DNA from 4 places in the Paenibacillus sp. MABNR03 genome. Region 3 is predicted to be linked to each of the others. Evidence: predicted binding sites of a transcription regulator. Region 3 holds the regulator's gene; each other region holds the start of a gene.
What was found. Region 3 encodes Rex, which represses fermentation and respiration genes when NADH is low (regulators of the CRP and FNR family bind a similar motif). Its sites were predicted from a motif close to TTGTGAAATATTTCACAA; they were not measured.

Region 1 (6,193 bases), on a different contig from region 3:
GCACCAATGATACCCACTTTGGCGAGACCCGAGATTTGGAATGTAACATCCTCCAACGAGCAGGGCCCCTCCTCTTCATGCCGCACTTGCACATCCGTAAGCGCCAGTCGGCTGCCCGCATTCCATAAAAGCTTCGATGAAGGGGCATAGACAGGGTCACGGGTGCTCTCCTCACGCAGTACAACACGTATCGTTGATGAGAGTACACTTCTGTTGCCAGAAGAAGGCTGATGCACAACTCCTGCTCCATCCGTCTCTACTTCTGCTTGAAAAACAGTATTGGCGTACGCCTCCCGCTGTCTCTCTTCTGCAGCTTTCCCCCGCTCAATCATCTGTTCAATCGCTGCTCCGGCCTCTTTACCATCCAATGTCGCATGATAATCGGCACCCACCATCCGTACAGGCAGGAAATATTCCGGTGCCAGAATAAGTACCGTGAGTGCTGGACCGAGAAGCATCTGTCCTTCCGTTAGCCGCAAACCCAGACCTACCGCGACAGAGGCAACCGACAGCATCGTGAAGAAATCCAGGGCGAAGGAAGACAAAAAAGCCATGCGCAGCGTAGACAGCGTCGCTATACGGTAACGCTGACTGACCCGAACAATCGTATTCGCGTGCTTGCCACTCTGTCCCAGCGTTTTCAGCGTCTCCAGTCCGCGAAGCGTATCCACGAAGTGATTCGCCAGTGCCTTGTATGACTTGAATTGCCCATCCATCTTGCGCTGTGCAGCAAGACCAACCAGAATCATGAACACAATCAATATGGGAAGGGTCAGCATCAAAATAATGCCGGACATGACATCCAGCTTGAACACATACAACAGAATCACAATAGGGGTGAACCCCATGCCCAGCATGCGGGGAATAAACAGCTCCAGATACGTTTTGTACTGGGCCGTCCCTTCCCGTGCCAGTGTGACCAGGTGTCCTGTTCCTTCTGTTTTGGCAAAACGCGGGCCCAGCCTGAACCACTGCTCCACCATCTGTCTGCGCAGATCGGTTCCTGTTTTCTCTGCATAACGCAAGGCAACCCGCTGCAACCAGAAGGAAATGGCATACCGGGCGGCAAAAGCAGCCAGGAACAGCAGCAGCACAGGGTACTGCTCTGTTATGGATGACCCTTCAAACAATGCTGTTATGGCCTCGGCGAGCCATTTGGCCTGCATAATAATCGTCATCGCCTGCAGCAGCACCAGCGCTGAAGCCAGCGCCAGTACTGGCCGAATCCCCGGCAGCTTCAGCAATCCCCGTCCCATGTCAGTACTCCAGGTGATGCTGCTCGTTCAGACGTTTGCGGAAAATGTAATAACTCCAGATCTGATAGCCGAGAACAAAAGGCAGCAGCGTGCAGGCTACAATGGTCATCACTTTCAGCGAATATGCACCGGATGCCGCATTGTAGACCGTCAGGTCAAACGCGGAGCCAAAGGAACTCACCATAACTCTTGGGAACAGGCCGATAAATACGGAAGCAAAGGCGATGGCAATGACACCTCCAGTCATGCCAAAAGCCCAACCCTCGCGCTTATGCCGCACGAAGTAAGCGGCAAGACCCAAGGAGACAGCGCCAAGGACCACCATGATCCAGAGCGCCCAGCCGCGCACGGCGAACACGTCCGTCATGAAGTATGTCATTATGGCATACACCGCAAGAATGGCAGCCAGCGGCAGCATCAGTTTTTGGGCAGTTTGCAATGCTCTCTCCCTGAGATCGCCAACCGTACGCAAGGAAGCGAACAGCAGTCCGTGAACGAGACACAACAAGGTTACGCTTAAACCGCCAACGACAGTATACGGATTGACGATGTCCAGGAATCCCGCACGCATCTGCATCTGCCCATCGATGGGGAGACCCTTCATGAGCGTGGCAAACACTACGCCGAACAGAAAAGGCAGGAGGCTGCTTGAGACAACAATGATGACGTCCCATGTTTTGCGCCAGCGTTCATGTCTCATTTTACTGCGGAATTCAAAGGCCACCCCGCGACCAATTAAGGCCAATAACACCACTACAAGCGGCAGATAGAAGCCACTGAATAACGTAGCATACCAGTGAGGGAAGGCAGCAAACATTGCTCCCCCTGCCGTAATCAGCCACACCTCGTTGCCATCCCAGAACGGACCAATCGAATTGATCAGGGTACGGCGTTCACGATCCGTTTTGGCAATAATGCCAGTCGACATGCCAACCCCAAAATCAAAACCCTCCAGAAAGAAAAATCCAACAAATAATACGGCAATCAGCAAAAACCACAACTCACTTAGTGACAACGGAATAACCCCCATCCACGCCGAACGGATCGGACGATTCATCGTGGTCCTCCGGCTTTTCTACTGCATATGGTCCTGCCTTGATCTCACGCACGAACAGATAGACCATCACAATACCCAGAACCGTATAAGCTGCTGTAAATGCAATGGTAGAGAACAGAATCTGGCCTGCACTCACATTAGGCGATACACTGGCTTCGGTCGTCATATATCCGAATACCGTCCAAGGCTGCCGCCCCACCTCCGTCATGATCCAGCCCGACGTATTGGCGATAAACGGCAGGGAGATGGCAAATACCATCAGGCGCATAAACCACTTTCCGGCTACCTCCAGCTTCCTGCGGAAGGCCAGGAACGTACCGTACAAGGCGAGTATAATCATTAAACCACCCGCTGCAATCATGATGCGGAAGCTCCAGAACGTCGTCCGTACTGGCGGGATGTAGTCCCCTGGCCCATAAGTCTGCTGATACTCAGCATTCAGCTCCTTCATGCCTTTGACACTTCCGGAGAACTTGCTGTAGGACAGATAACTGAGCAATCCGGGAATCTTGATCTCACCGGAGTTCTCCTGTTTGTCCGGATCGATAAACGCGACTACCGTCCATGGTGCAGGATCTTCCGTTGTTGTCCATGTCCCTTCACTGGCTGCCATCTTCATGGGCTGCGTTTCCACCAGATATTGCGCCTGGAAGTGCCCGGAGAACGCTACACCGAATGAGGAAACAAGACCAATGATGATCGCAATGTTGAATGATTTGCGGAAAATCTCCACATCCTGCTTCTTCATCAATTTGTAGGCACTAATTCCCGTTACCACAAAGGCACCCGTCATTAATGCGCCGAAGATGGTATGCGGGAATTCAACCAGCAGCTGACCATTGGTAAGCAGTGCCAAGAAATCATTCATCTCCGCACGGCCGTTGTTAATCTCGAAACCGACCGGATGCTGCATGAATGAATTGGCTGCCAGAATCCATAGCGCGGACAGGAATGTGCCGACAAATACGAGCCAGATACAGGCCAGATGCACTTTTTTGGACAACCGATCCCACCCGAAAATCCAGAGCCCGATAAACGTAGACTCCATAAAGAACGCCAGTAAGGCTTCAACCGCCAGCGGCGCACCAAACACGTCCCCGACGAAGCGGGAATACTCGGACCAGTTCATGCCGAACTGGAACTCCTGCAAAATACCCGTAACGACCCCGACAGCAAAGTTAATCAGGAACAGCTTGCCCCAAAATTTGGCCATCGTTTTGTAGATTTCCTTACCTTTGACTACGTACAACGTCTCCATAATTGCTACCAGCAGCACAAGACCGATGGACAGCGGTACAAAAAAGAAATGGAAGATCGTTGTGAGTGCATATTGGATACGCGATAACATAATCGGATCCATACCGTTACCCCTTCTTTCTGTTACATCGCAGTTAATTCGCATTCGGCATGGAAGCTGCACCTTCGCTGTCTGTCCGCCAAATACGCTTGATGAACGTATTGTGCCAGATTGCCTATTTTCTACATGTGACAATTATCACAATCCTCGTTGGAATTTCGAAAAAAATGTGACGATGGTCACACATTAGATAAAATTCAGCCTATCAATATGGCTTGCCAGCTTCGTCTATTCAGGGAAGTTGCTCATGTTTGGCACATAATGCCCATATGCTAGAGTCAGACATATCATGCGAAGTGCCATAAGGGCTTTACATATGATGTGGAAGAACGGATCCCGGAAACGGGGCAGAAACCTTGAACGCAGTCAAAGTGAGGTGATTAACACATGGATAAATCCGAAACCATACCGGAAAAAGCCACAGAACCGGCTTCAAAAGAGGGGAATGCAGAGCTCCCTCCCATCAGGTATATTCTCTTTCCACGCAAAGGCGGATGGTCCACTTTTCCTTACCCGGGCATCGCTGCCTTACTTGGGGCAGAGGGAGAGGTCTTCTATGTAAGCAGTCAGGAACGTTCAGAAGATATGCCCCAGGCCATTGCAGTGGTTACCTTGCCGGAAGCAGAATTACTGCTGCAGCAGTCTCGCACCGCAGCTGTAATCACCCACCCCTATTGGCTCATGGCAGCAGCTTCGCTGCATCCGGAGATCTGCATTGTACTGCTTCCCGAACCGGCAGGCGATGAAGCGGAGTCGCCGCTGTGGGAAAGCTGTATATCCCGGCTGGTTGGCGTTGCATCCCTGGTCGGCACGTCTTCGGAAACACGTTATATGAAGCTGGCCTTTCAGGGTATACGCTCGGTCTGGTTGGGTGGTGAAAACACGGCTCCTGCCGGCTCCATACCAAAGAATGATCTCGATTTTCCGCTAAAGGATTACGAATTGCTGTTCCTGCACGCCCTGAGACAAACCGTTGCAGGTGCACCGGACACCATTACTCCGCTCCAGTGCAGTATGCGTGCGGACTATTATCGCCAGCTCCGTTCAAAAACGGGGCCGCATGAGACGATTTCCTTTTTGCTGGCAGCCTATGAATACTTGCTGGACGATTCGCGAGCAGCTGCATCGCTTAACGAGGCTTTCATCCATGCCATCATGAGCGGACGAAGTGACTGCGTCCATTCCCACTACCGGTTCCTCTCGGCCATTCATGCCAAAGCAGGAGAAGTGGAGCATGCGCTGCAGGTCTACGGGATCAGTGCAGGCCATGCACAGGAACGGCATCACTATGAACAGTTATGCCGCTGGCTGGAGGCCGGGGAGAATCAACTTGTTCAGGCGGAGCTGCTGCGAATAAACGATGATTACGGAGCAGCACTCAGCATACTGGACGCACTTGGAGGAGAGACCGCGCGGCATTGGAAATTCCGAATTTATCAGGAGACCGGACGTGTGGAGGACGCCATGGCTCTGGTACACGCGGTGGATATTCAGGATGGCTCCAGCCGCAGGGATTATCAGGTATTATCCGGTACTGCCATGGCACTTCGCGGAGAACGCCACGGGGCAGTACGTCAGTTCCTCGAAGCAGCCATGGAGAATGAGGATGCACTCGCCCGGATTGTGGAGTTGGAACTGCTGGATCAGGCTGTACAGCAATTACTGGGGGAGGTGCCGTGATGCTGGACCCGAAGAAGCGCACACAACATATTCGGGGTCTGGGCATGCAGACAGACATCCGGGTTGATGTCCCCTCAGCTTTAACTGAATCAATTGCAGACAGTGTGGTGCATTCGAAGGGCACGGAGGAGCAGCGGGAACGTTCAAACCCGGTATCCTCTTCCATTCGCCGCGTTCGCAAAAGTAAGGGAAATAAACTGACCGCAATGCTGCAGGTCCGCAACGAACGAGGCAGATACCTCGAAGAGGTACTCGGTGATCTGAGTGAGTTCGTGGATGAGATCGTTATTGTAGATGATGCGAGCACAGATGGCACACCCGACCTATGCAGGGCCTATCCGAAGGTTGTCCGTCTTGAGGTGCTGGAGAAGCCCCTGTTCGCCGAGGAATGGCGGCTCCGTAACGCCCTGTGGCAAGCGGCAGTGAGTACCTCCCCAGACTGGATGCTGTCCGTCGATGCGGATGAACTCTACAGCTCGGAGGCCAAGGAAGCCATACGTACTCTGATCAATCAGGAGCATGCGGACTGGGTTGCATTCCGGTTTTACGATATGTGGGGTGGTCGAACTCATTATCGGGATGATGAATTATGGGGACTGCACAGACGACACACGGCCTCCCTTGTACGCTATATGCCGAACTATCCCTACTTTTACCCGCAGCAAAACCATCATGTTCCCCGCCTCCCCTTGTCCTGCACAGGCCTGCCTGGTATTAGCACGGAGCTGAAAGTACAGCACCTTGGATGGGCGGGCAGTCTGGAAGACCGGGTTCGCAAGTATCTGCGTTACAAACGCATTGATCCAAACGGCCAGTGGGGCAGTCTGGAACATTACGAATCCA
Region 2 (6,193 bases), on a different contig from region 3:
TGGAATTTCACCAAATTCCTGGTTAATCGTGAAGGAGAAGTTGTCGGACGTTTTGAACCCAAAGAGTCTCCTGAAGCCATGACTGCAGAGATTGAGAAGCTGCTGGGCTAAACAAATAGAACAGATAAAGCCTGTCTCCATTGCTGGAGGACAGGCTTTTTTGGATCAATTAAATCATTCAGATTAGGGCAACGGTTTTTTTAAGGTGTAATATCCTTGGTCTGAGGCAAGCTGAAGGAGATTACGGGCGTAATTGCCAGCCCATGAATAGCCGTTTCGCCGCTCCTCGCTAATGTCCATGATATCCATGTACTTTTTGCCGTCGCGGTCGGCGTAGAAGGGCGCATCTTCTTCCATATTGTAAAAACGGTACCAGATAACACTCGTCGGATCAGGCTCAAAATAAACAGGCCCTTGGCGATTGTACTTGGTTCCATCCTCACGAACCTGATCGAACCAGCGGAGGGCGCCCTTGGCTGCTCGTTCAATCTCCGGTGTCTGAGGTCTGGACATAAGGAAAGCGGTGATGGCTACGGATTCGGAGCCTGACTTGGACGCCAGCTCATAGGCCCTTCCGGATACAGGTGCATAAGTTGAAGGATCATGCTGGGCCCCCCATACTGTAGGTACACCGTCGTTGATAATTTGGGCTTTCAGTGTATACGCAATCCCGTTATCCAAGGCTTTTTCCAGCTTCCCCCTTGTATCCTCACTCAGGATATCGTTGTTAAAACCTTTGCGCTTTTCAATGATGTCATCGATGAGAACCATGGTTCGCACCATGGCATTGTCATTATAAGTGACACTATCTGAGTAATTGCCACGTTGCGGGTAGACTTGAGGCCATCCGCCTGATGGGTACTGGGAAACGAGGATAAAGTCCACCGCTTTGCGAACACTGTCCCGGAAGAGGGGATTGCCCGTTTTTTCATACATGTCAGCCAGGAAGCGGATCTCTGTTGTAGTTGCGTCATTATCAAACGTTCCGAGTTCTACGCCTTTTGAGTCTTTCCAGTCAGAGCGTGGTGTTATCCCGTCCCATGAAGACTTATACTTCTCCTCCATCGCTTTGAAAAATCCCCCATGCGGCAGCTGCCAGGATACCATGTTCAGCGCATATGCGGTGTCCTTGGCCATGTCACCTGTGGAGAACATGCTGTAATCCCTGAGCTTATTCAGCAGTGAAGATACATCAACGCCTGCGGAAGTTTTGGAAGATAGCACCTCCGTTTTGATTGTAACAGGCGGCGAATCGGCGAAAGCAACAACAGGTTTAGCAATGTCTGCGGTCAGCATGGCAATAATTGCGGTGACAGGTACGAGACTTAATGAAACAGAGATTGAACGTTTCTTCAAATGAACGCCTCCCAATAGTAATTGGTATTCCATTCATATAAAACCCAAATTAAGGATCAATATTATTGTAAGCGCTTACCAATATAAAAAGCAACCATTCATCTAGAATTTTTTTTACTAATTTAATCATGAGAGACGGACAGCTAGCCGCCGGATACATATTGAAGAGTTGATTTCTCAAGAAGTTCCGGAAGCATAATCATGGCTCGAACAGGGGACAATATTCTGAGTGAGGATGAGATGTTCCCCAGAGGATCGAAAGAAGTTTTTTATTTATTTTGAGAAAACACTTGTAATGTGAAAAAGATCACATTATAATGAGTACATGAAGTGAAATAAATCACAAAGGCAACCGACGTAAAGTGAATGTTTTCACAATATCATTTAATCTCATTAGTGAATATATTCACAAGTATGGGAAAGTGAGATAGCAAACATCGTCCAAATTCGAGGAATCAAGGCAGCACAATGATAAATGAAGAACTTTATTTTATAACTCCAAGGGGGACCTTTATTATGAAAATCGCAGTTATCGGATGTACACATGCAGGAACCGCAGCGATCGTGAATACCGCCAAATTGTACCCGGATGCTACCATTACGGTGTATGAACGCAATGACAATATTTCCTTCCTGTCGTGCGGTATCGCACTTTATGTAGGTGGCGTCGTGAAAGATCCGGATGGATTGTTTTACTCTTCGCCAAACCAGCTGGCCGAGCTGGGTGTAGTCACTAAAATGCTGCATGAAGTTACGGCAGTGGACGCTGCGAATCATAAGCTTCAGGCTAAAAACCTGAAAACCGGGGAAGAATTTGAAGACACGTTCGACAAGCTCATTGTGACGACAGGTTCATGGCCGGTAGTTCCAAAACTCGAGGGAATCGAGATGGAAAACATCTTACTTTGCAAAAACTATAACCATTCCAACACGATCATCGAAAAGGCAAAAGAAGCTAAACGTGTTACTGTTGTCGGAGCAGGGTATATCGGTGTTGAACTGGTTGAAGCGTTCCAAATGAACGGCAAGGAAGTAACATTGATCGATAGCGTGGACCGCATTCTGAATAAATATCTGGATCCTGAATTCACAGATGCCATTGAAGAGACATTAACGGGACGGGGCATCAAACTGGCGCTGGGCCAAACGGTGCAGAAATTTACCGGAGAGAATGGCAAAGTGACAAAGGTGATTACATCCAAAGGTGAATTTGAAACCGACCTCGTAATTCTATGCATTGGATTCCGTCCAAATACCGAATTGCTCAAAGGGCAGGTGGATATGCTGCCAAACGGCGCGATCATCGTGGACAAATACATGCAAACAAGTCAAAAAGACATTTTTGCCGCTGGAGACAGCTGTGCAATTCACTATAACCCAACCGGCAAAGCTTCTTACATTCCGCTGGCGACCAATGCCGTAAGAATGGGTACACTTGTAGCCCGTAACCTCGTTCGTCCTACGACGCCGTACATGGGTACGCAGGGAACATCGGGCATTAAAATTTATGACCAAAATATTGCAGGTACAGGTCTGACCGAAACATCTGCTGCAGATGAAGGTCTGGTGGTCGAAGCCGTGACGCTGGAAGATGCTTACCGTCCGGAGTTCATGCCGACGGCTGAGAAACTGCTGCTCAAAGTGATTTATGAGCAGGCCACACGCCGGATTGTCGGGGCACAAGTCATGTCCAAGGCAGATCTGACACAGTCGATCAATACGATCTCGGTATGCATACAGAATAACATGACCGTAGATGAGCTCGCCTTCATCGACTTCTTCTTCCAGCCTCATTACAACAAACCGTGGAACTTCCTGAACTCGGCTGGCCTTCAAGCTCTGCCTCCAGTGGAAGTGAAAGCACCTGCATTGGTTTAAAAAATACCTTATCTAAGGAGTGATCCCTCTGGGGATTACTCCTTTTTATATATTCGCATCTTTTCTTCCGGCCAGGTAATTCCTTAAATTCAAAACAGATCAATTTGGAATAAACCCATGAGGTTGTGATTAATTGCACAAAGTTTTAAAGCGAGCCGCGATACAATAATATCATCCAATGAAACGTTCAAACGTTCCCTATGTCATACGGTTTACAGCGTTTCGTGAACAGTGAAGGAGAGGATGGTTATGGCGGCAAAAACACCTCTTGAGGTTGCACAATATACGGTGAAAACGGGGATGAAGAAGGCACAGAACAGGGTGTCCTCTGTGCTCGTTCTCAGTTTCCTGGCAGGGGCATTTATCGCGCTTGGATTCCTGCTGGATATTCGGGTTATTGCCTCGGCCCCGGCAGAATGGGGCAGCTTGGTCAACCTGATTGGCGCTGCGGTATTCCCCGTAGGATTGATTATGGTATTGATCGGCGGAGGAGAACTGCTGACAGGCAATATGATGGCTGTACCGCTCGCCACGCTGGCACGCAAATTGTCCGTGGGCAGCATGCTGAAAAACCTTACTTTAGTTACGATAGGCAATTTTTTGGGTGCACTGTTCGTGGCATATGCATTCGGGCATGTGCTTGGCCTCACGGGAGAAGGCGTATATCTGGCCAAGGTTGTGGATATGGCAGGACACAAGCTGCATGATGGCTTTCTTCAGGCGTTTATATCGGGAATCGGGTGTAACTGGCTGGTTGCCCTGGCGGTCTGGCTGTCTTATGCATCCGATACGATGAGTGGCAAAGTGCTCGGCATCTGGTTTCCAACGATGGCCTTTGTCGCTATTGGGTTTCAGCACGTGGTTGCCAACATGTTTCTTATTCCGGCTGCGATCTTCGAAGGACATTATTCGTGGGGGCAGTATATCATGAACTTCATTCCGGTATGGCTCGGTAATCTTACAGGAGGCGCGCTGTTCGTTGCTGCAGCCTACTGGATGGTGTACTTGCGCAAGACGGAACCCGAGGTCAAAGCGGTTGTTCCGACGGTGGAGCCGGAAGCCAGACCAATGTGGAGCAAGCAGGCATAACAATATATTTCAATCATATATAGTAGCGATTCCATATCGCCTGGAACACAGTGATTGTATGCTGTGAACGGGTGAGCAGGGGATCGCTTTTTATGTCCAGACAAAATAAATTCGCCATGACAAGGTTCGGGGGAACGAAACCTGTTCATGGCGAATTTCGGGAGTGGTCCATGATATGGCATGAGGAGGAAGTGGGGAAACACTAACCTAATGCCTTGTTCTTAATTTACCCCTGAATTTAGGAGGTGAATCATGGGGTGCAAACTTTTTTTAGAAAAAATGCATCGTGCGTACAGCGTCGAAAACAAGACTGTTCTCTTTACGCCATTACCTCCAAAATTATATGATGTAAGGATAGTTTTAAATGGGGAGGACTTGTACATATGATCGATCAGGAGAATGGCGTGTTTCCGGCGGTTTGCCCGCTTGACTGCCCGGATACTTGCGGCCTGCTGCTTCATAAGGAAAACGGTAGAATCGTAAAGGTTGCAGGCAATCCGGATCATCCGATTACAAAGGGTGCCATCTGCAATAAAGTCAGAAACATGGCGGAGCGGGTATATCATCCCGAGCGGCTGCAATATCCGATGCGACGTGTGGGAGCGAAGGGCGAGGGCAAGTTCGAACGTATAAGCTGGGACGAAGCCATTGATGAGATAACGGGAAAATTCAAATCTGTATCCGAGACGTATGGTTCTGAAAGCATCCTGCCATACAGCTTTTACGGCAACATGGGCATCCTCGGGGTAGACGGCATGGACCGTCGTTTCTTCAATGCGCTTGGTGCCAGTATGCTGGAGCAAACGATCTGCAATGCGGCCGGCAATACAGGATGGAAATATACGATGGGCGCTAACCGGGGAACCCTGCCCGAAGATACGGAGCATGCGGATCTCATTGTCATCTGGGGCGGCAACATTGTCAGCACAAACATGCATCAGGTGGTCCTGGCTGAGAAAGCCCGCAAAAAGGGAGCCCAAATTGTGGTCATCGATGTTCACCGGAATCGTACGGCGCAATGGGGGGACTGGTTTATCCCCCTCTATCCGGGCACAGACAGCGCACTCGCACTGGGATTGATGAATGTACTGTTTGAACAGGGATTGACGGACGAAGCCTTCATGCAAAAGTATACCGTGGGCCATGAGGCTCTCCGTGATCATGTTCGCAGCTATACCCCTGAGCGTGTTGCACGCATTACTGGCGTACCGGAAACGGATATCGTGAAGCTGGCTGAGCTGTACGGTAAGGCAGAGGCGGCGCACATCCACATCGGTAACGGTCTCCAGCACCATGATAATGGAGGCATGAATGTGCGAAGTGTAGCCTGTCTGCCTGCCATTACGGGGCAGTGGCTGAAGCGCGGTGGCGGTGCCGTGCGCACCAACAGCTATGCGAGCACCAATAGCGACGCACTGGAGCGTCCGGAGCTTCGCAGCAATCCAGAGCCGCGAGTCGTGAACATGAACCGGATTGGTGAAGCGCTGCTGGAAGCGGAGCAGCCCATCCGGGCCATGATGGTCTATTGCAGCAATCCACTGGTTGTGGCACCGGATACCGAGCGGGTCGAGCGAGGTTTTGCTCGGGAAGATTTGTTTACAGTTGTGCATGACCTGTTCATGACGGATACAGCGAAATATGCGGACATTCTTCTGCCAGCCAAATCTTCATTTGAAGCGACGGATCTCTACACCTCCTACTGGCATCAGTATGTTCATCTGCAGGAGCCGGTTATTGCACCTGTGGGTGAGAGCAAGAGCAACGTGGAGCTGTTTTCACTGCTGGGACTGGCCATGGGATATGATCCTGAGATTTTCGGTGAAACGCCGGAACAGATGATTGCGGGTGCCCTTACGGATACAGGTAATCC
Region 3 (6,193 bases):
ATCTGGAAGATGTTGCAGGCAAGCACTTGGGTCTTCATATGAAATATTTCACGTTGGTTCATACATTAACCCGATTGTTTAAAGATAGTCGCAATGGTCAGCTTCCCATGCTGCGAACTCAGCTGTCTGGTCATGAGATGTCGGCACAATGGGGCTCAGTGATTGACCAGATGTTCCCGCTTGCTGTTGAAGTCAAGGAAATGTGGGATCGGCTGAGTGAGGCTTTATTTAGCCTGCTGCCTGAGCGAAGTGATGCTTCTCCGGGAGAAACAGGACAGTTTTCACTCCGATTGAAGCCTTCGCAGAAACCGGCGAAGTGGCAGGAGCTGCAGGATTATGAGAACCAGATCTATGTCACGCTTGGTGACTTGATCCGTAAGGGAGACAAGCTGCTTCTGGAAGTCAAAGAGGATCAGGACGACTATCAATCGGATAGTCTGATTACGGACATTACAGGTTTGCTTAAAGACTTGGCAACGCTAAAAGAGAATCTTCGCTTTTTCATGCGGATGGATGATGCCAAAACAGTATATTGGATGGAGGCAAGCGGGCAATTCCGCAGCAAATCACTGCAGCTCTATGCCGTTCCTGTCGATGTCAGCGCACAGTTGAAGGACATGTTCTTCGATAAAAAGAAAAGCGTTGTTCTTACTTCGGCTACGCTCTCTGTGGATAAGTCATTTCAATTCATGATTGAACAGCTTGGCCTGCAGGAAGCGGCCGACAATAACCGTTTGCTGACGTCCATGCTGCCATCGCCATTCCGCTACCGGGATCAGGCTTTGCTGGTTATTCCGCGTGATTTTCCAAGCGTGAAGGGCAGTGTTGGTGATGCACACTTTGTGGACATGCTCGTGCGGTCTCTTGCCGAAACGGCTATTGCTACACGGGGGCGCATGATGGTGCTCTTTACTTCATACAGGATGCTTCGCCAGGTTTATGATCCGTTAAAAGAAGCATTGTCCGGTAACGATATCTCGCTGCTCGGCCAAGGTGTAGACAGTGGCAGCCGCTCCAAGTTAACACGTCGGTTCCAGGATGCCAAAGCTACGGTTTTATTGGGGACCAGCAGTTTCTGGGAGGGTGTCGATATTCCGGGGGAAGCACTGACTTGTCTGGCGATTGTCAGATTGCCTTTCCAGCCGCCGAATCATCCGCTGGTGGAGGCGAAGAGCGAACTGCTGCAGGAACAGAAAAAGAACCCGTTCATGAAGCTATCGGTTCCACAGGCAGTCATTCGTTTCAAGCAGGGATTCGGGAGGCTGGTTCGTACAGCCAAGGACAGGGGCATTGTCATCGTCTATGATACGCGGGTGATTGAGTCTTACTATGGGAAATACTTTTTATATTCATTACCCGGTCCCAAAATGGAACATATGCTGACAGAACAGATGGTTCCACGGATTAGCGAGTGGCTGGAAGCGCCTGCGCATGACGAACCTGCTGCAGAATAGGATGTAACGTCATTGCGCAATGAGGTCTTCTCGCTGTAAACTTTATTAGATCAACAAAGTGATGATTCATTCATGAAGCACTTTTAATTTTATACTTGATAAGGCATCTTGCATGATTTCATTCGGAAACGAAAACGGTTATGCAGGGTGCTCCATTTTTATTTATCTATCGTGGCCTTGGTAAGGGGGAGTTATGTAATGAAATCAGATAAAATTTCGGAAGCCGTGGTACGCAGATTGCCTGTTTATTTGCGATATTTGAGTGAACTGCACCAACGTGAGGTTAACACGGTTTCATCACAGGAGCTTGGACTCCGGCTGGATCTTAATCCTGCCCAGATTCGCAAAGATCTTGCATACTTTGGGGACTTTGGCCGCAAAGGCATCGGATACGACGTATCGTATTTGATTGAAAAAATTCGCCAAATTTTGAAGATTGATCAGCAAATCAATGTAGCACTGGTCGGAGCCGGTAATTTGGGACATGCTTTGTCCAATTACAATGCGTACCTTAAAGACAACATGAAGATCGTTGCTGTTTTCGATGCTTACGGTCCCAAGATTGGCAGTCAGATTAACAGCCTGAAGGTACAGCCAATGAATGAATTATCGGATTCGGTCAAAAAGGATAATATTCGCATCGGCATTATTACCGTACCGGATACCGAAGCTCAAAATGTAGCCGATCAGTTAATTGAATCCGGCATTGAAGCGATACTGAATTTTGCACCGACTATCCTCAAAACACCGCCGCATGTCCGTATCCATCATGCCGATTTTACAACGGATCTGCTTAGCCTTGCTTATTATCTGGAGAATGGAAAGGACGACGAGGAAGATGACGACAAATAGATGGGTAATTCATAACGGCAAATTTGCTGTTAATAGCGGTACGGAATGGAATGTGGTTTCAGGTTACATGGTAGTCGAAGAGGACAAGATTGTGCATATTGGTGAGACATTGCCGGATGGGGATGAGAACCTGCCGAAGGTTGATGGTAAAGGACTGGTCTTTTTGCCGGGTCTGATCAATACGCATGGTCATGCAGCCATGTCGCTTCTGAGAGGCCACGGGGACGATCTGGCCTTACAGGTATGGCTTCAGGAGAAAATGTGGCCTATGGAGGCGAAAATGACGTCTGAGGACGTATATTGGGGTACCTCCCTGTCTGTACTGGAAATGTTGAAAGGTGGCACAACGGCATTCCTGGACATGTATGACCATATGGACCAGGTGGCTAAAGTGGTGGAACAATCCGGTATCCGGGCTGCATTGGCACGTGGTGTAATCGGTTTGTGTTCCGAAGAAGAGCAAATGCGCAAACTGCAGGAATCGGCTGCCTTTGCACGCGAGTGGAACGGACAGGCTGGTGGCCGAATTACGACGATCATCTCACCACATGCGCCATATACATGCCCTCATGATTACATTGAAAAGCTTGTACAGGTTGCGCATGATCTGGATCTGCCGCTGCATACCCATATGTCGGAAACGCTTCGTGAAGTGGAGCAGAATGTGACGGATTACGGTCTCCGTCCTGTAGCCCATTTGGAGAAGCTTGGCTTCTTCTCACGGCCTTCTCTCGTTGCTCATGCGGTGCATCTCAATGATGAGGAGATTGAAATTTTGGCACGGCATGATGTCGCTGTCTCCCATAATCCGGGAAGCAACCTGAAACTCGCTTCAGGTGTAGCACGAGTTCCGGATTTGCTAAAAGCGGGTGTTACGGTATCCTTGGGAACAGATGGACCAGCGAGTAACAACAATCTGGACATGTTTGAAGAGATGAGACTTGCTGCGCTGATACACAAAGGAGTATCCGGTGACCCTACGGCTGTACCAGCAGGAGAGGCGTTGCTGCTTGGAACGGGTTATGGTGCCAAATCCATATTCCTGAACAATACAGGAGCACTTCAAGTGGGGATGAAGGCCGATTTTATTGCACTGAACATTGAACAAGCTCATTTCTATCCGCACACGGACCTCATATCCCATACGATCTACTCGGCTTCAGCCAAGGATGTAGAGCATGTATGGGTGGACGGCAAACAATTGGTGAAGCATGGGGAATGTCTTACAATGGATGAAGAGCGCATTCTGCGTGAGTCTCAACTTGCATTTGACGGACTGCTCGCCCGTTAATTTCAGAACGCAGCAGCGTCATAGGGGAAAGGAAGTTCGGCTTTTGAAAAGAAAAAAGAAATGGATATGGATCTCGCTGCTCATCCTGATTTTGATTCTGTTTGGACTTCAGCGCTTTTATATCTATATAACCCAGGACCAGCGCAATGAAGAAGCACTAGCTATTCAAGCGGCACAGGAGCAGCTGGGGATTACATCTTACGAGAATCTCCGAAAATACGTCTGGGGCCAAAAAGAAGGCGATGACAATATTTACTGGACCATGATGGCCAAAAATAAAGAGAATCAGGACATTGCCGTCTGGGTCAAATTCGATGCAACCAACAAACCTGTCACAGGGAATAACGCTGTGCACAGTGAGCTGCTGCAGAACGGGTTGTCTGAAGCACAGATTCGGAATCGATTCAGCTCTGAAGTTCCAGGCGGAGAGATTAAGCGGATTATGCCAGGAGTTGTCAATGGAATCTATGTGTGGCAAGTGTATTACAAAGACGATACGCATAACTACTATCGATTCTATCGTTTTAGCAATGGCGACCAAGTTGATTTGGTATATACCATTCCAAACAGCTAATCGAAATAACAGAACTTTTTCTTAGGTAATTTCTTCAAAGAACCGGCAGATGGAAGCACGTCTGATCCGGTTTTTTGGCGTATCCTGCGAATCATTCTGGATTTGAATAGTTAAAATTAATAATTTATTCATATTTTCGCCTTCGAAATTGTATATACGATGTGATATACTCAAATATGTATTCAAGGATACATCAAACAGGAATAAAACCTGTTGGGCACATCACAGGTCATTCGTACACAATTCATATTATGCCTATAAGCTATAGGGATGGGCTCAAAATTTGGGAGGGGAAACTCACTTGAAGCTAAAAGTATTGCCTATTGCTTTAACTGCCGTCATTTCAGCCGTTGTGTTGTTTGGAGGTTGGTTTGTGTATCGTCAAGTGGCCATGCAGAATCCGATTGAAAAAATGGTAACCCAATATGACGGGGTTAATGACGTTCACTTAACTATTAACCGTAATGACGTACAATTGAAACTTGATTTGCAGCCAGATGTGGATCTGGGCAGATTGGTTCAATATATTCAGAAAGAAGGACAGACACTGATCGGCACGCGTGCATTGAAATTGGACGTGGTGGATCATTCAAATGAAGCCCTGGAAAACTGGTGGGGCGATGCCATGTTTACTGTCGCTCAAGCGATGGAGAACAAGCAGTACACGGATATTACACCTACATTATCCAAAATGGCGACCAATGGTATTCAAGTGAATACGGCCATGGATGACAATAACGTATACGTAAGCCTCCGAGATGGAGATGCCAGCAAGTTTATTATTCTGCCGCGTGTACCCGGTCAGATAGGAGTGTGGCCTAATGCCTAAATGGACGAAGGAAGTTGCCATTGGATTTGTCCCTGTGTTGATTATCTTTCTTGCTTTTGTTGGTGTGAATATTTTCCCCATTCTGATTGCAGCTGCGGTTGTGGGCGGATTGCTGCTTATGATGCAGATGCGCGGGGGAATTACGGTTGGAGCAGGTCAGGAACGCAAGCGCAAGAAAAAAGGACCTTCTAAACTGACTTTTGAAGAAATCGGTGGCCAGGACAGTGCCAAGCAGGAGCTGCGGGAAGCGCTTGATTTTCTGATCCGTCATGAAGAAATTCAGAAGTTCGGGATTCGTCCTTTGAAAGGTATCCTCCTTACCGGCCCTCCGGGAACAGGGAAAACGCTGATGGCCAAAGCGGCCGCACACTATACCGATTCCGTGTTTGTTGCAGCCTCAGGCAGTGAGTTTGTCGAGATGTATGTCGGTGTCGGTGCGGGCAGAATTCGTGATTTATTTCGCGATGCCAGAACACGTGCAGCAAAAGAAAATAAAGAGAACGCCATTATTTTTATTGATGAGATTGATGTGATCGGTGGTAAGCGTGAAGGCGGTCAGCAGCGCGAGTATGATCAGACACTCAACCAGCTGTTGACGGAAATGGACGGAATTTATACATCCGATACACCTCGCATCCTTGTTATAGCGGCAACAAACCGCAAAGAAATGCTGGATAGCGCATTAACCCGTCCTGGACGTTTTGACCGTCATATCCAGGTAGACCTGCCTGACAAGAAAGGCAGAAAGCACATCCTGGAGCTCCATGCGGTGAATAAACCTCTGCTCGAGGGTGTAAGCCTGGAGAAAACGGCTGAAGAATCCTATGGCTTCTCAGGTGCACAGCTGGAAAGTGTCATGAATGAAGCAGCAATTTACGCCATGAGAGATGGATTGCTCAACATTGAACAGCGTCACTTGTCTATGGCGATTGATAAAGTCATGATGGGTGAGAAAACGGATCGTGAATCCAGTGTAGAAGAGAAAAAACGGGTTGCGATTCATGAATTGGGACATGCCATCATGGCAGAACTCGTGCGTCCCGGCAGTGTTAGCCAGGTGGCGCTCAGCCCGCGTGGACAGGCACTCGGTTATGTGCGTCACAATCCCCAGCAGGAGCAATTCTTATATACCAAACGTTTTCTGGAAGAGCAGATCATGATCGCACTTGGCGGAGCAGCTGCCGAAGAAATGT
Region 4 (6,193 bases), on a different contig from region 3:
CGCTCGTGCCGTTGCCGGTGAAGCGGGTGTACCTTTCTTCAGTATCTCGGGTTCCGACTTCGTCGAAATGTTTGTCGGTGTCGGTGCATCCCGTGTACGTGACTTGTTTGAAAATGCGAAGAAAAATGCCCCATGTATCATCTTTATTGACGAGATTGATGCAGTAGGCCGTCAGCGTGGAGCTGGCCTTGGCGGTGGTCACGATGAACGTGAACAAACGCTTAACCAGTTGCTCGTTGAAATGGACGGATTTGGAGCCAATGAGGGAATTATCATTGTTGCTGCAACCAACCGTGCAGACATTCTGGACCCTGCCTTGCTGCGTCCGGGACGTTTTGACCGTCAAATTACGGTTGACCGCCCTGATGTAAAAGGCCGTGAAGCTGTACTGAAAGTACACTCCCGCAACAAACCACTCACCAAAGATGTGAAGCTGGACATTATTGCGAAGCGTACGACAGGCTTCTCTGGTGCGGATCTTGAAAATCTCTTGAACGAAGCGGCATTGCTTGCAGCACGCCGTAACCGCAGAGACATTTCCATGAAAGAAGTTGACGAGGCAATTGACCGTGTCATCGTAGGTACGGAGAAGAAAAGCCGTGTCATCAGCGATCGCGAGAAACGGATCGTTGCTTATCACGAGGCAGGTCATACCATCGTAGGATACTTCCTGGAACATGCCGATATGGTACATAAAGTGACCATTATTCCGCGCGGACGTGCGGGTGGATATGTAATCATGTTGCCAAAAGAAGATCGCATGCTGGTTACCAAGCAAGAACTTCTGGACAAAGTTACGGGACTCCTCGGAGGTCGCGTGGCAGAAGAACTGTTCATTGGTGAAATTGGTACTGGCGCATACAGTGACTTCCAACAAGCGACAGGTATTGTTCGCAGCATGGTTATGGAGTACGGTATGAGTGAGAAATTGGGACCTATGCAATTCGGAAGTTCACAAGGACAGGTATTCCTTGGACGGGATATCGGACATGAACAGAATTACTCGGATTCCATTGCCTATGAGATTGATCAGGAAATGCAGCGCTTTATCAATGAATGTTACGAGAAATGTAAAGACTTGCTCGTAAAACATACAAAAGAAATGCATCTGATCGCTCAAACGTTGCTTGAAGTGGAGACACTGGAAATGGATCAGATCAAACAATTGATCGAGACAGGTTCCCTTTCTCCAAAAGCGGAGAGCGATAATGATAATGAAGGTACGCCAAATGAAGGCGGAGAGCCAATCGTCGACAACATCGGTGATGTGCGCGTTCGTATTCAAGGCAAAGATGAAACACCTGAGCCTCCAGCAGGAGATATCCCTAACGATGCTCCGAATCTGGATAAAGGCAACAGCAATGATCCGGATGATGGCGGGACGAAGCCAACATCTTAATCTAAATGCTACACAATCTGTTTCTTGGAACAGATAAGAGGAGAGCCGAAAGGCTCTCTTTTTTTGTCCACATTATTCAAATTGCAGAGATAATGATAACTGCGAGCTAGAGCGCGAACTACGCAGGAAATGGATGATTAGAGCGTTGTTCTGTATCCTTTTCATTTATTGACAGAGTCGTGAACGTTGTGTACATTAGTTGTTAAACCGCTTGTGATTCGTTTCTCAAGCGAAAATAACGACGCAGATAGTCACAGGAAACAGCGCATGGCGCTGTCCCGTTAAAGGAGAGGATCACAGGTGGAAGCTCTGGCTTTAGAGCGCAAGGCTGAGATGAACCGGGAGCTGCGAGAGCGGCTGATGGAGTTGAAGAAGGAACGTAACGCTATTATTCTTGCTCATTATTACCAACGTGACGAAGTACAGGAAGTCGCCGACTTTCGCGGAGATTCATTCCTGCTTGCCCAGAAGGCCGCACAAACTGACGCGGATGTCATTGTGTTCTGTGGGGTTCATTTTATGGGTGAAAGCGCTAAAATTCTTGCCCCGAACAAAACGGTTATTATTCCGGATGAACGCGCAGGATGCCCGATGGCAGACATGGTGAATGTTGAAGGATTACGCAAACTGAAAGCGCAGCATCCAAATGCAAAAGTAGTGACTTACATCAATTCCTCAGCGGAGATCAAGGCTGAGACCGACATCTGTTGTACATCGGCCAATGCGGTCCGAGTTATTCAATCTGTTGATTCCGATGAGATTATCTGGGTGCCGGATAAAAACCTGGGGCATTATGTCCAGCAGCACACAGACAAAAAAATGATCATCTGGGAAGGGTACTGCAACACTCACGATATGCTGACCGTAAAAGACGTCGTCGAGATGAGAGCAAAATATCCAAATGCCGAGTTTGTCGTGCATCCGGAATGCCGCCCGGAAGTAGTGGAGATGGGGGATTTTGTAGGCAGCACGACAGCCATCCTTGAATATTGTAAAAATTCTTCGACCAAGGAATTTATCGTAGGAACAGAAGATGGCACGGGCTATCAGCTGCGTCTCGATAGCCCGGATAAAGAGTTCCATTTTGCCACCAAGTTTCTTGTGTGTCCAAATATGAAGGTCAACAACCTGAAGAAGCTGGTTAAATGCCTGGAAACGATGAAGCCGCAAATCTACGTACCACCGGCCGTTGCCGACAAAGCCAGAGAATCGCTAGAGCGCATGTTACTGGTGAAGTAGCATGCGCTACTCTTGCTCCGAGACAGGTGAATAGGATGATACCGCAATATTTAGTGGATTTTGATCTGTCCGCACTGCCCATGGTAGAGACGGATGTACTGGTTATTGGTTCCGGCATCGCTGGGTTGTTTACAGCAATCAGGGCGAGTGAACATAACCGGGTGTTGATGATCACGAAGAAGTCATTATTGGAGAGCAATACCCGTTATGCACAGGGAGGCATCGCTGCGGTAATCGCTGAAGATGACTCTCCTGCATACCATCTGCAGGATACACTTGTGGCTGGAGCGGGACTATGTCGCCCAGAGGCAGTAGAAGCATTGGTAAATGAAGGCCCGGATGGAGTGAAGGAACTGATTCGTCTGGGCACGTTATTTGATGTGGAGAACGGCGAGCTGGCGTTGACGCAGGAAGGTGCGCACAGCCACCGCCGTATTTTGCATGCGAATGGAGATGCGACTGGATATGAGATCGTGAGGGCTCTTGCAGCTCAAGCAAGTGAACATCCTGGCATAGAGGTATGGGATGAGCATTTTGTAATCGATCTGATCACGGATCACGGAGAATGCGTGGGGGCTCTGGTTCAGAAGCCGGATGACTCACAGGTATTCGTTAAGGCACGGGCTACCGTGCTCTGCTCCGGCGGGGCTGGGCAGTTGTATCGCTACACAACCAATCCGGAGGTGGCTACCGCCGATGGTGTTGCCATGGCCTATCGTGCGGGTGCAGTCATTCGGGATATGGAATTCATCCAATTCCATCCGACCTCCTTATGTTATCCAGGAGCCCCACGTTTCCTGGTTTCTGAAGCGGTACGGGGTGAAGGTGCTTATTTGCGCAATATAAAAGGCGAGCGGTTTATGGAACGTTACCATGCACAGCTTGAACTGGCACCGCGTGATATTGTAGCGAGAGCAATTGTCAGTGAGATGGAGACGACAAACAGCACATTTGTGTATCTGGATATAACTCATGAGCCAGCTGAGATGATCAAGCATCGATTCCCTACCATATATGAAACCTGTATGCGGTACGGACTGGATATGACCACAGACTGGATTCCGGTCGCTCCTGCAGCTCACTATATGATGGGCGGCGTTAAGACGGACTTAAACGGGGAGAGCAGTATCGGCAGGTTGTTCGCTTGTGGAGAGGTATCGTCCACTGGGGTACACGGAGCCAATCGATTAGCGAGCAACTCTTTGTCCGAAGCGATTGTGTTTGGGCATCGAATTGTTGAGCGTATTCAATCACTGCCTATGCTTAACTCAACTCAGGTAGGAAGCCCCCTACAGCGTAGCAGAGAGAATGAAATAATGTCCGGACAACAACCTATTTCCGAACGGCGATTGCGTCTGCAGAAGATGATGGTTCGTCAGGTGGGTCTGCGACGTAACGGTGTCCATCTGCAAGAAGCCATGGATAAGCTAAGAAGCGAAATGAACATTTTCGACCACGTGCTTACGCACAAGGAAGAGATGGAATACGCCAACCTTTTGACCTGTGCCTGGCTGGTAACCAGTGGAGCGTTACACCGACAGGAAAGTAGAGGGGCACACTACCGTGAGGATTTCCCCCTGCGTGACGATGCCGTTTGGCAGAAGCATAGTTTGCAGCAACGAGAACAAGCGATTGTGGAGGAATTGATGTCATGATACTGAACGGATATAATGAAGGACTCATTGAATCCATTAGAAACTGGCTTCGTGAGGATGTTGGATCAGGGGATGTTACCACAAGTGTGACTATTCCGGCAGGCCACCAATCCAAGGCAGTCATTCACGCCAAAGACAATGGAATCATTGCAGGCGTACCGGTAGCTGAACTGGTATTTCAGGTGGTAGACCCTACGCTTGTTTTTAAGCCAATGGTGCAGGACGGAGACCGGGTTACACGGGGAACAACACTGGTGGAAGTGGAGGGAAGTACCCACAGTCTGCTGACGGGTGAACGGCTGGCTCTGAATCTGCTGCAGCGCATGTCCGGCATTGCTACCCGCACACGTTCGTATGTAGATGCATTAGAGGGTCTTTCCACGCGATTGGTCGATACTCGCAAAACAACACCAGGCCATCGCATGCTTGAGAAGTATGCTGTCCGCATTGGTGGAGGGGCCAATCATCGATTCGGACTATACGATGCGGTTATGATCAAGGATAACCACATTAAGGGTGCAGGCGGCATCACAGAAGCTGTGCAACGGGCACGGGCCGTCATTCCGCATACGATGACCATTGAGGTGGAGACGGAAAATCTTACACAGGTACAGGAAGCCTTGCAGGCAGGCGCAGATATCATTATGCTGGACAATATGCACCCGGATCAGATGCGTGAAGCCGTTGCGGTTATTCACGAACAGGCTCCGCATGTGAAGGTGGAAGCATCGGGCAATGTCTCTCTGGATACCATCCGGGGGATTGCCGAGAGTGGTGTGGATGTAATTTCCGTTGGAAGGTTAACCTATTCTTTCGAGAGCCTCGACATCAGCCTGGATTTAAACGAAAAGAAAGAGGGGTGAACCTCTTTGATTCTTGTTGTAGACGTGGGCAACAGCAATATCGTACTCGGCGTGTATCAAGGCCGGGCGTTGCTCCATCATTTTCGCTTGAGTACATCCCGTCAGTCGACAGTGGATGAATACGGCGTATTGATTTATAATTTATTTCATATGTCGGATATATCAACCCGCGACATTGAAGGAGTAATCATCTCATCGGTGGTTCCTCCGCTGGTACATGTCATGGAAGCGATGTGTGAAAAATATGTTGGTAAAAAGCCCATGGTTGTAGGACCTGGTATCAAAACGGGTCTGAACCTGAGGTATGAGAATCCGCGCGAGGTAGGCGCAGATCGTATTGTGAATGCCGTGGCAGCCGTTGAAAAATACGGTGGTCCACTTGTGGTCGTTGATTTCGGTACAGCTACGACATTTGACTGCATTGATGAAAAAGGCCACTATCTGGGCGGAGCCATCGTACCGGGGATTCATATTGCCACCGAAGCGCTCTATGAGCGGGCATCCAAGCTGCCTCGCATTGAATTGGAGAAGCCGAAGAAGGTCATAGGACGCAATACCGTACATGCCATGCAGGCAGGCATTATTTATGGCTATGCTGGACAGGTCGACGGGATTGTTGAGCGCATTCGGGAAGAGATGGGCGCACAGCCCAAAGTCATTGCAACCGGGGGACTTGCACCACTGATTGCAGAGGAAACCCGCAGCATCGAGGAAGTCGATCCGCTGCTTACGCTTGAAGGGCTGCGTATCATTTATGAGCGGAACCGGGAAAGGTAAGGAAAGAGACGGCATACAGCGGGCTGACTTTTAACAGTCTTATGTAATGTGCCGTTTTTTCTGTAAATTGAACGAAGTTATAAGTTAAACGAATGATTCACACAGTTCAACGTATAAAAATTCAATTTATATATCGTGTGTCAGAAATAATATGGTGATACGCCAAAGGAGGCTGAATGACTTGGAAAACAACAACAAACAGGACCGCTTGATTCGCGGAACAGCAATGGAAGGACGGGTTAGAGCCTTTGCTGTCCAAA

Region 1: AAIH57_RS21305 (cytochrome ubiquinol oxidase subunit I) is a predicted target of Rex. The motif match lies at 3,797-3,814, and genes of this name have one in related genera.
Region 2: AAIH57_RS21910 (formate/nitrite transporter family protein) is a predicted target of Rex. The motif match lies at 3,358-3,375, and genes of this name have one in related genera.
Region 4: nadA (quinolinate synthase NadA) is a predicted target of Rex. The motif match lies at 1,611-1,628, and genes of this name have one in related genera.

The regions. Positions count from the first base shown of each region.
Region 1 is NZ_JBCIYR010000004.1:340,935-347,127, reverse strand. Features, by position in the region: gene cydD (thiol reductant ABC exporter subunit CydD) at 1-1,256, opposite strand, end outside; gene cydB (cytochrome d ubiquinol oxidase subunit II) at 1,258-2,313, opposite strand; gene AAIH57_RS21305 (cytochrome ubiquinol oxidase subunit I) at 2,258-3,673, opposite strand; gene AAIH57_RS21300 (hypothetical protein) at 4,058-5,350, shown strand; gene AAIH57_RS21295 (glycosyltransferase) at 5,350-6,193, shown strand, end outside.
Region 2 is NZ_JBCIYR010000004.1:487,473-493,665, forward strand. Features, by position in the region: gene AAIH57_RS21895 (glutathione peroxidase) at 1-111, shown strand, start outside; gene pelA (pectate lyase) at 184-1,356, opposite strand; gene AAIH57_RS21905 (FAD-dependent oxidoreductase) at 1,873-3,234, shown strand; gene AAIH57_RS21910 (formate/nitrite transporter family protein) at 3,484-4,323, shown strand; gene AAIH57_RS21915 (molybdopterin-containing oxidoreductase family protein) at 4,707-6,193, shown strand, end outside.
Region 3 is NZ_JBCIYR010000003.1:905,283-911,475, forward strand. Features, by position in the region: gene dinG (ATP-dependent DNA helicase DinG) at 1-1,454, shown strand, start outside; gene AAIH57_RS19410 (redox-sensing transcriptional repressor Rex) at 1,653-2,306, shown strand; gene AAIH57_RS19415 (amidohydrolase) at 2,293-3,597, shown strand; gene AAIH57_RS19420 (DUF5590 domain-containing protein) at 3,641-4,171, shown strand; gene AAIH57_RS19425 (hypothetical protein) at 4,473-5,000, shown strand; gene AAIH57_RS19430 (AAA family ATPase) at 4,993-6,193, shown strand, end outside.
Region 4 is NZ_JBCIYR010000011.1:15,027-21,219, reverse strand. Features, by position in the region: gene ftsH (ATP-dependent zinc metalloprotease FtsH) at 1-1,399, shown strand, start outside; gene nadA (quinolinate synthase NadA) at 1,700-2,638, shown strand; gene nadB (L-aspartate oxidase) at 2,674-4,293, shown strand; gene nadC (carboxylating nicotinate-nucleotide diphosphorylase) at 4,290-5,156, shown strand; gene AAIH57_RS28035 (type III pantothenate kinase) at 5,163-5,933, shown strand; gene hslO (Hsp33 family molecular chaperone HslO) at 6,115-6,193, shown strand, end outside.